One region of the Streptomyces sp. NPDC059247 genome, then DNA from elsewhere that is predicted to be linked to it. Evidence: riboswitches for the same ligand, from Rfam matches in the RefSeq annotation. Region 1 holds a riboswitch; the other holds the start of a gene.
What was found. A riboswitch is a leader RNA that binds a small molecule or an ion and turns the genes downstream of it on or off. The one in region 1 is predicted to bind cyclic di-AMP.
Positions count from the first base shown of each region.

Region 2: linked by a shared signal. The riboswitch ahead of ACFXGN_RS01755 (peptidoglycan DD-metalloendopeptidase family protein) and the one ahead of ACFXGN_RS17650 (C40 family peptidase) in region 1 are both predicted to bind cyclic di-AMP.

Region 1 covers NZ_JBHYZW010000008.1:218,310-223,488, reverse strand. Annotated here, with positions in the region: gene bioB (biotin synthase BioB) at 1-603, opposite strand, end outside; gene ACFXGN_RS17660 (8-amino-7-oxononanoate synthase) at 747-1,925, shown strand; gene ACFXGN_RS17655 (ATP-binding protein) at 2,095-2,532, shown strand; gene ACFXGN_RS17650 (C40 family peptidase) at 2,780-3,256, opposite strand; cyclic di-AMP (ydaO/yuaA leader) riboswitch at 3,260-3,466, opposite strand; gene ACFXGN_RS17645 (urease subunit gamma) at 3,998-4,300, shown strand; gene ACFXGN_RS17640 (urease subunit beta) at 4,315-4,647, shown strand; gene ACFXGN_RS17635 (urease subunit alpha) at 4,640-5,179, shown strand, end outside.
Region 2 covers NZ_JBHYZW010000001.1:391,528-396,706, reverse strand. Annotated here, with positions in the region: gene ACFXGN_RS01760 (SGNH/GDSL hydrolase family protein) at 1-473, opposite strand, end outside; gene ACFXGN_RS01755 (peptidoglycan DD-metalloendopeptidase family protein) at 627-1,613, opposite strand; cyclic di-AMP (ydaO/yuaA leader) riboswitch at 1,618-1,777, opposite strand; gene ACFXGN_RS01750 (tyrosine-protein phosphatase) at 2,168-2,989, shown strand; gene ACFXGN_RS01745 (DUF6126 family protein) at 3,101-3,256, opposite strand; gene ACFXGN_RS01740 (helix-turn-helix domain-containing protein) at 3,289-3,918, opposite strand; gene ACFXGN_RS01735 (aspartate aminotransferase family protein) at 4,075-5,179, opposite strand, start outside.

The sequences.
Region 1 (5,179 bases):
GGCGGAGAGCCCGGCGGAGTGCGCCTTGCGGACGGTGTCCACCCGGTCCGCGTAGGTGTGGGTGGAGGTGATCTGCCCGTACGTCCCCTCGGAGGTGTTGAGGTTGTGGTTGTACGCGTCGGCGCCCGCCTCCCGCAGCCGCTCCGCCTGCCCGTCCGAGAGCAGTCCGAGGCAGGCGCACACCTCGACGCCCTCGTTGCCCTCCTTGATGGCCTCGATGGTCCTGCCGACCCGCTCGACGTCCCGGTCGGTCGGACCCCGGCCGCTCGCCACCAGACACACCCGCTTGGCGCCGCCCGCGACCCCCGCGGCGGCGGCCCGGGAGGCCTCGTCCGGCTTCAGCCAGGTGTACTTGAGGATCCCGGCCTCGGAGCCGAGCCGCTGAGAGCAGTACGAGCAGTCCTCGGGGCACAGTCCGGACTTCAGGTTCACCAGGTAGTTGAGCTTCACCCGGCGCCCGAACCACTGGCGGCGCACCTTGCCCGCGGCGGCCACCACATCGAGCAGTTCGTCGTCCGAGGTCGCCAGGACGGCGAGCGCTTCTCCACGGGTCGGCGACTCGCGCCGCAGCCCCTTCTCCACCAGCGTGTTCAGCAGGTCCATAACCGTTGATCCTGTCCTACCGCCCGCCCCCGGGCCAAGGAGGAACCGAACAAACGGCCCCGAAGGAGGTGTGTGGATGACCACATCCCCACCCCGGCTTCCGTTGGCTAGGGTCTGTGCGCTGCCTACAAAAGGAACCCCGCATGTCACAGGCCGACGGGACCCGGGCCGTGGGCCCGCGCCGCACCGCGTTCGACTGGACCGAGGCCGAGGCGCGCCGCCGTGCCGACGCCGGTCTCGTCCGGGTGCTGCGGCCCCGCGCCGCCGAGTCCGACCTGCTGGACCTGGCGGGCAACGACTACCTCGGCCTGACCCGGAGGCCCGAGGTGACCGGGGCGGCGGCCGAGGCGGCGAACCGCTGGGGCGCGGGCTCCACCGGTTCCCGGCTCGTCACCGGAACCACCCGGCTGCACACCCGGCTGGAACGCGAACTCGCCGATTTCTGCGGCTTCGAGGCCGCCCTCGTCTTCTCCTCCGGCTACACCGCCAACCTGGCCGCGCTCACCGCGCTGGGCGGCCGGGACGCCCTGATCGTCTCCGACGCCTCCAACCACGCCTCGATCGTGGACGGCTGCCGGCTGGCGCGCGCCGAGACCGCCGTCGTCCCGCACTCCGATCCGGAGGCCGTGCGCAAGACCCTCGACGCGCATCCGGGGTGGCGGGCCCTGGTCGTCAGCGACTCCGTGTTCTCCGTCGACGGCGACCGGGCGCCGCTGTCCGCGCTCGCCGCCGCCTGCCGCGCGCACGGCGCCGGTCTGGTCGTGGACGACGCCCACGGCCTCGGCGTCCTCGGCGACGGCGGCCGGGGGGCCCTCCACGAGGCCGGGCTCGCGGGCGACGAGGACGTGGTGGCCACCGTCACCCTGTCGAAGTCCCTCGGCAGTCAGGGCGGCGCGGTCCTCGGCCCGGCCCGGGTGGTCGAGCACCTGGTCAACGCGGCCCGCACCTTCATCTTCGACACCGGTCTCGCCCCGGCCGCCGCCGGGGGCGCGCTGGCGGCCCTGCGCCTGCTGACGGCCGAGCCGGGGCTCGCGGAGCGGGCCCGTACGGTCGCGACCACCCTGCACCGGCTCCTCACCGGGGCGGGCCTGACGGCCGCCCGGCCCGACGCGGCCGTGGTCTCGGTGCGCGCCCCCTCCCCGGAGGCGGCGCTGCGCTGGGCGGCGGACTGCCGGGAGCGGGGGCTCGCGGTCGGCTGCTTCCGGCCGCCTTCCGTGCCCGACGGCGTCTCGCGGCTACGGCTCACGGCACGCGCGGACCTGACGGACGAGCGGATCGCGTACGCGGTGGAAACGATCCTGCGGACGGCACCGGCCGGCTGACCCGGCGGTCGGCGGCCCGGTCCGGTCCAGGGCCTTCGCGTTCACCGCTTCGGGCGACAGATGGGGACATATCTTGGGAGAACGCCTCCCGGCGCGGCCCGATCGGTGGCAGTCTGACGCGCAGTGCGATCCGGGGCAGCGGCCCCGGCGGGAAAGGGACGGCGTCGCCATGGCAGACCAGCAGGAAGCATCCGTCACTCTGCCGAGCGAACCCGCCTCGGTGTCCACGGCCCGGCGGTTCGTGGCGGAGGTTCTCGACGGCTGGGGCCTGGACGACGCCACGGAGACCGCGGACGCGATCCGGATCATCGTCTCCGAGCTGGCCACCAACGCCGTGCTGCACACCCTCGGCCAGTCGCCCACGTTCACGGTGGACCTCCGGCTCGACTGGGAGGAGCACCTGCACATCGGTGTCACCGACAGTCATCCGAGGCTGCCGCGCCGTCTGCCCGCCGCGGTCCAGCAGGACAACGGCAGGGGCATGGTCATCGTCAGGGTCCTCGCGGCGGAGTCGGGCGGACGTCTCTCCGTGACCCCGATCGAGGAGGGCGGCAAGACGGTCCGGATCTCCCTCCCGTGGATCCCCGCCCCGCTGGCCGGTCGCTGACGGGCCCGTGCCCGCCGGGGTGGGCACGACCCCTGAGCCGATGCGGTCGTCGGGGGCCCCGGGAGGGTGCCGGGCGGCCCGGGGCGGCTTCCGCGGGGGACGCGCGGTCGCCGGAGGGCGGCCCGGGTCCGTACGGGACGCGGCGGTGCCACCGCACCCCGCACGGACCGGCGCCGTCAGTTCCGCCGGATCGGCTCACGGACCGGCCGTCGGTTCCGCCGGATCAGCGGACGGACGGGCCGCCGGATCAGCGGACGCGGCCGTAGTAGATCTTCGACGACCAGATCTTGTCGAGCTTCACCCAGGACCCCGTCTTGGGCGAGTGCCAGATCTTGCCGCTCCCGGCGTAGATGCCCACGTGGTACACCCTTCCGCCGGAGTGGAAGAAGACCAGGTCCCCCTTCTGCCGTGAGGCGGCGGAGACGCGGGTGGTCCTGTTGTACTGCTGCTGCGCGGTGCGGGGCAGCGACTTGCCCGCCTTCTGGTACGCGTAGAGCGTCAGACCGGAGCAGTCGAACCTGGAGGGTCCGGCGCTCCCGTACCGGTACGGTGCTCCCTTCTTGGACGCGGCGACGCTCAGTGCCTTGTTCGCGTAGTTCGTCGCTGCCTGGGCCTCCGGCGCCGCACCGGGTGCGAGCAGCGTGCCGCCGACGGCGGCGAGAGTGAGAGCCGAGACGGCTCCGACCCGGGACAGCAGGGACGGGACGTGCATCTGCGCAGTCATGCGCAACCCTTCGTCAGCCGCCTGTGAAGGATGACCTGTCGGGTTCGGGCAGGCGAAGATGCCCGGCCGCGGGTGCGGCTTCACCCCAAGGGGCGGCCCCGCTGTGGGAACAGCGCGTACGCCCCGTAAAAATCGGGTCCTCCACTCCTGCCGGTCCAATCCTGTCGACCAGACGTCCGGGGCAGCGGCAGGACTCGGCGTCCGCCCGGACCGCCCCGCCGCGGCGGCGGGGGCTTGTCGTCGACAGGGATCTTGACCCACACCGGGGGTGAAATCCGAGTGGAAACGGCGATATGTGAGGCTCCTCACGACTGATCCATTCGGGTGGACAGGAGGGTTTCGTGATCATCGGAGTTCCCCCTGGCGAGCCCCGCACCAGCGATGGAACGTTCGATTCCGCCAGATGCGTACATCGGTGGCGCAAGTTGACCGGTCTGAATATCGACTCGTCGACTACTCCGAACGAGGGAGGGATTCTGCGATGCGCGTCGGCCGTCCGGCTCTCGACACGACACGGCCGGATGTCGATCCGTCAGGGGGAGGGCTCGGCTCCGCATGTGCCGTCACCGACCTGATGATCATGCGATCGCAAAGGCGTAGTTAACCAGCCGGAAAAACTTCCGCCCTAACGTGCAATGTCTGCCGGTGTGCCGCGTTCCGGCATTTCAACAAGGTGTTGAAGGTCGGTAGGGTCCGCAGCTGTCCGGGTCCCGTCCCGGCGGACGACTGTGAGGTGGAAGTGTGCAACTGAGCCCGCACGAGCAGGAACGCCTGCTCATCCATGTGGCCGCGGACGTGGCCGAGAAGCGCAGGGCGCGCGGGGTACGGCTCAACCACCCCGAGGTCGTCGCACTGATCACCGCCCATGTCCTCGAAGGCGCCAGGGACGGCCGCACGGTCGCCGAGCTGATGGCCTCGGGGCGCGAGGTGCTCACCCGCGACGAGGTCATGGAGGGCGTCCCCGAGATGATCCACGACGTCCAGGTCGAGGCCACCTTCCCGGACGGCACCAAGCTCGTCACCGTCCACGACCCCATCGTCTGAACGGACCGCCGCCGATGATCCCCGGAGAGATCCTGTACGCGGACGGCCCCGTCCCCCTCAACGAGGGGCGCCCCGTCACGCGCCTGACCGTGCTCAACGCCGCCGACCGGCCCGTCCAGGTCGGCTCCCACTACCACTTCGCCGAGGTCAACCCCGGACTCGAGTTCGACCGCGCCGCCGCGCGCGGGCAGCGGCTGCACATCGCCGCCGGAACCGCCGTCCGCTTCGAACCCGGCATCCCCGTCGAGGTCGAACTCGTCCCCCTCACCGGCCGCCGGATCGTTCCCGGGCTGCGCGGCGAGACCGCGGGTCCCCTGGACGCGAACGAAGAGGACTCCCGTGCCTGATCTGCACCGCGCCGTCTACGCCGACCTGTTCGGCCCCACCACCGGCGACCGCCTCCGGCTCGCCGACACCGACCTCTTCGTGGAGATCGAGGAGGACCGCAGCGGCGGCCCCGGACGCGCCGGGGACGAAGCCGTCTTCGGCGGCGGCAAGGTCATCCGCGAGTCGATGGGCCAGGCCCGCACCACCCGTGCCGAGGGCGCCCCCGACACCGTCATCACCGGCGCCGTGGTCATCGACCACTGGGGGATCGTCAAGGCCGACATCGGCATCAGGGACGGCCGGATCGTCGCCCTCGGCAAGGCAGGCAACCCCGACACCATGGACGGCGTCCACCCCGGTCTGGTGATCGGCCCCGAGACCGAGGTCATCGTCGGCAACGGCCGCATCGTCACCGCGGGCGCCGTCGACACCCATGTCCACTTCATCTCCCCGACCGTGGTCGAGCAGGCCCTCGCCACCGGCGTCACCACGCTCGTCGGCGGCGGCACCGGCCCCGCCGAGGGCACCAAGGCCACCACCATCACCCCCGGC
Region 2 (5,179 bases), on a different contig from region 1:
TCGGCGATGGACCGGACGTGGGCGGTGTACGTGGCGATCTTGCCGCGCAGGTGCTTGAGCACGGGCATGTCACGGGTGTCGAAGCCGGTGGTCACCATGACGGTGCCGACGGCGGAGGTCAGGTCGGCGACGGCGCGCTCGAAGCGCTCGGCGACGTCGTCGGGGTCCGTGCCGGGGCGGATGATGTCGTTGCCACCGGCGCAGAAGGTCACCAGGTCGGGGGCGAGTTCCTTCGCCCGGGGGACCTGTTCCGCCACGATCTGGTCGAGGAGGCGCCCGCGTACGGCCAGGTTGGCGTAGCGGAAGGCGTCGTGCTCCGGCAGCTGGTCGGCGAGCAGCACCGCGAAGCGGTCCGCCCAGCCGACGTACGTCCCGTCGGGCCCGGGGTCTCCGACGCCCTCGGTGAAGCTGTCACCGATCGCCGCGTACGACCCGAATGCGTTCTTGTCTGTTGATCTCGAATCGTCTGCCACGGGTCGACATCCTTCCCTTTCGGATGTGACCTACGCGACCGTAAGGAGGGGTTGACGCCGGGTGACATATGACACCGATAAAGAAATTGCCAAGCCGGAATACGCCGGAGGCCCGGCACCCACGGGTGCCGGGCCTCCGGTGGAGCGGGTGCGTCAGACGGAGACGCCGTGCTGGCGGAGGTAGGCCAGCGGGTCGACGTCGGAGCCGTAGCCCGGCGAGGTCCGGATCTCGAAGTGCAGATGGGGTCCGGTGGAATTGCCGGTGGAGCCGGAGAGGCCGATCTGCTGCCCGCCGGAGACCGCCTGGCCCGCCGAGACCGCGAGCGAGGAGAGGTGGGCGTACTGCGAGTAGTTGCCGTCGGCGTGCTGGATGACGACCTCGTTGCCGTAGGCGCCGCTCCAGCCCGCCGAGACGACCGTGCCCGCGCCGACGGAGCGGACGGTGGTGCCGGAGGAGGCGATGAAGTCGACACCGGTGTGGTAACCGGAGGACCACATGGAGCCGGAGGCGCGGTACGGGGTGGAGAAGCCGCCGCTGACGGGCTTGACCCAGCCGGAGGAGGAGGGGGAGGAGGGGGTCGAGGAGCCGGAGGACTGCGTCGTGGACGAGCCGGAGTCCGGGGTGGTGGCCTGGGCTGCCGGGCGCTCGGGGCTCCGGGTGGTGCGCGTGGAGTCGCCGGAGTCCCGGGCGGGGGCCTCGCTCCGGGTCTTCGGGGCGGCCTCGGCGGGGCTCTTCGGGGCGGCGGCGGGAGCGGTGCTCCGGGCGCCGAGGGTGAGCTTCATGCCGGGCAGGATGAACGAGGGGTTCTCGCCGACGACCTGGCGGTTGTCCGCGTAGAGCCGCTGCCAGCCACCGGCGAGGTGGTGCTCGGCGGCGATCTTCGAGAGGTGGTCGCCGCGGACGACGGCGTACGTCTTCGACGTGGCCGGGGCGGTGACCGGCGCCGCGGCGGGGGCCTGGGTCTGGGCGGCGGCGGTGACGGTCCGCGCGGGGGCGGCCGGGGCCGCCTGCTCGGCGGCGTGGGCCCCGGTGGCGCCGAGGAGCGGGAGGGCGACGACGGCGCCTCCCGTACCGGCGGCGGCGATGCCCCGGGTGAGGGGATTGTTCCTGGGACGGCGGTGCTTACCCTTCGCGGGCATGGCGAATTCCTCTCCGGCGCCTGCGAGGTGAGCTGTCGGGTTCGGACGGGAGATGTCCGGCCGCGCTCTCGCGCGACTTCACCCCGAGCCGTCCTGCGTCGCGGGACCGGCGTACTTCCTGGGTCCCCCGCTCCTGCCACGCTTGGGATGAGTGGGAATTCCGGACGGTGGCAGGATTCGGCGGTCCGACCGGATTGACGGTGACGCTAGACGAGCGTTTCGGTGCGAACAAGCCGATGCTTTATCAGTTCCGCTTCCGCTCGCTCCCGGGACCGGAATTCCGGTCACCCTCCGTGGATGACGCTCCTTCGACTCCCTTTTTCCGTACGGCGATTGCGTCGCGCCCCCGGGCACGATCCGTCACTTCTATGACGCTGCTCACGCCCGGATTCCCATCTCATCTTCAATCAGGGCGCGTTATCCGGAACGTGCGAATACGGACAGATCGCCCATTCCTATCCAGGGGGGTGCGCCCCGTTCGTCATGCCGGGATGATTGACCCTTGGAATCGGCCCCGTGCCGTACCCCCGAACGCCAATTCTCCAGGAGCATCCGTGACGCAGCAGCTGCCGCAGGTCCCGCCCGTCGAAGCGAACGAGCCCGAGCTGGCCGAGGTCCGCAACTTCCGGGACGTGGGCGGCCTGCCGACGACGGACGGGCGCGCGGTGCGCCCCGGCCGCCTGTTCCGCAGCGGCCACCTCGCCCACGCGACCGAGGAGGACGCCGCCTTCCTCGCCTCACTGGACCTGCACACCGTGTTCGACTTCCGCAACCAGGCCGACGTGCGCATCGAGGGGGCGGACGTCGAGCTTCCGGGCGTGCGCAACGTGAACATACCCCTCACCGACCCGGCCGATGGCAAGGAGTTCTGGCGGCTGGTGCGGGACGGGGACATCGCCCAGCTGCGGGAGATCCTCGGCGAGGACAAGGCCGCCGCCCGGATGGCCGATTCGTATCGGAAGATGGTGGTCGAGCGGACCGCCGACCACAGCCGCATCCTGCACGCGCTCGCGGAGGACAGCGTCCCCGCCCTGATGCACTGCGCGGCGGGCAAGGACCGCGCCGGGCTCTCGATCGCGATCACCCTGCTCGCCCTCGGGGTCGAGCGCGCGGCGATCGAGGCCGACTACGTGAAGTCGAACGACCCGCACCGCCGCTACAAGGTGAGCCGCGGCTCCACCGCCCCCGACGCCATGTCGCCCGAGGTGATGGAGCTGCTGAGCCCGCTGTTCGACGCGCGGGTGGAGTATCTGCGGGGCGCCTTCGAGACGATCGAGGAGACCTGGGGCTCGGTGGACACCTACCTCTCCGAGGGCCTCAAGCTGACCCCGGAGACCCTCGGCCGACTGCGGGAACGCCTGCTCACCGAGGTCTGAGCCGGACCGTCAGGACCGCGCCGACCCGTACGGAGCGGCCCCGGCGACCCGTACGGGGTCCGGTTCGCCGCCCCGCCCGCGAGCCGGGCCCACCGCCCCTCGCGGGCCGCGCTACTGGTTCTGCCCGCCCAGCATGAAGAGCAGGTACAGGAAGCCGGCGAAGAGGTGGCCCGCCACCAGGTACGCGAAGAGGCGGAGCACCAGGCCCTTGGGGAACTTGCCCTCACCGCGCTCCTCGCCGGTGACCGGTGCGTGCTTCTCGGACATGTCGAACCTTTCGGAGGAAGGGTCAGGCGGAGTCAGCGACGGTGCGGAGTTCCGTCGCCGAGGCACAGCTCGGCGACGGGGCTCTGCATCAGGGTGTGGACGAAGAGCAGCTCGGCCCCGCTGGAGGTCGCGGCGCCGATGCGGTGCGGGGTGAGCGAGTCGAAGTGCGCGCTGTCCCCGGGATCGAGGGTGTGGACGGCTTCGCCGAGCGCGAGCCGCACCCGGCCCTCCAGGACGTGGATCCACTCCTCGCCGGGGTGGACCCGCACGATGTCCGCCCGGGTGGCGTACGGCACGTGGACCCGCAGGCACTGGAGGGCGCGCCCGGCGCTGCCCGCCTGCCGGTAGATCCAGCCGTCCGCCTCGACGGGCTCGGAGCGTCCGGCGCGGACCACGGGGTCCCGTTCGGGGGGTGTCTCCCCCAGCAGCTCGGAGACCGTCGTACCGTAGATGCGGGAGAGGGCGAGCAGCATGGGCAGCGAGGGCTGCCGGTTGCCCGTCTCCAGTCGCGAGAGGTGGGCGGGCGAGAGACCGGCGCGCTGGGCGGCGGTCTCCAGGGTCAGTCCCCGGCGGCGGCGCAGGCCCCGCAGCTGCGGGGCGACGTCCGGCAGGACGTCGGGAAGGGCGGGGGCCGGGGTGTTGTCCCCGGGGACGTGGTCCATGCGTCCATTCCGCCAGGATCGTGCCTCTGAGGCAAGTTTCTTGCCTCAGAGGCAAAAGCCCGAGGCCGGTACGAGCCCGGCCACGGAGAGGTGCGGCCCCCGGGCCGGGGCCCGAGGGCGGGCGGGTCAGCGCTGGGCGGGTCAGCGCTGGGCGGGTCAGCGCTGGGCGACCGCCTGCTTGACCAGTGTCCTCCCGAAGTCCCACATCAGCCCGCCGCCGCCGTGGGCGTCGTCCATGACCGCGGTGAAGGCGGTGACGAACCGGTCCACGTCGGCCTCGTCGATGACCAGCGGCGGAATCAGTTTGATCACCTCCAGACGGTCCCCGGAGACCTGGGTGAGGATGTGGTGGCGCTGGAGCAGCGGGACGACGACCATCTGGGCGAAGAGACCCTTGCGGGCCGCCTGGAGCATCGTCCAGCGCCCGCGCAGTCCCAGTGAGGACGGACGGCCGAACTCGATCCCGATCATCAGACCGCGCCCGCGGATCTCGTGCAGCAGCTCGTACCGGGGCACCAGCTCCTTGAGCCGTCCGGAGAGCAGGTCGCCCATCCGGCGCGCGTGGGCGACCGTGCCCTCGTTCTCCATGACCGAGAGGACGGCGAGCCCGGCGGTCATGGCCTGCGCGTTCGAGCCGAAGCTCGCCGAGTGGACCAGGACCCGGTCCATCGACGAGTAGACCTTCTTGAAGATCCAGTCCTTGCCGAGGGTGGCGCCGACCGGCACGTAGCCGCCGGAGAGGGCCTTGGCGACACAGACCAGGTCCGGCTCGACGCCCTCCTCGTGCTGATAGGCGTAGAAGTCGCCGGTCCGGCCGAGACCGGTCTGCACCTCGTCGGCGACGAGCAGGGCCCCGTGCCGGTGCAGCAGCTCCTGGGCCGCCCGCAGGAAGCCGGGCGGGGACTCCTGGACGCCCTTGCCCTGGACGGGCTCGACGACGAAGGCGGCCACGTCGCCCCCGCGCAGCTCCCGCTCCAGCGCGTCGAGGTCGCCCAGCTCGATCGCGGTGTCGGGCAGCAGCGGGGCGAAGCCGTCCCGGAAGCCCCGCTCGCCGTTGACGGAGAGGGAGCCGACGGTGAGCCCGTGGAAGGCGTGGGAGCAGTGCAGGACCCTGGGCCGCCCGGTGGCGTACCGGGCGAACTTGAGGGCGGTCTCGACCGCCTCGGTGCCGCTGTTGCCGAAGAAGACCCGGTCGAGATGGGGGCTGTGGGCCAGCAGGCGCTCGGCGAGCAGCCCCGGCAGCGGCTGGCAGTCGAACCGG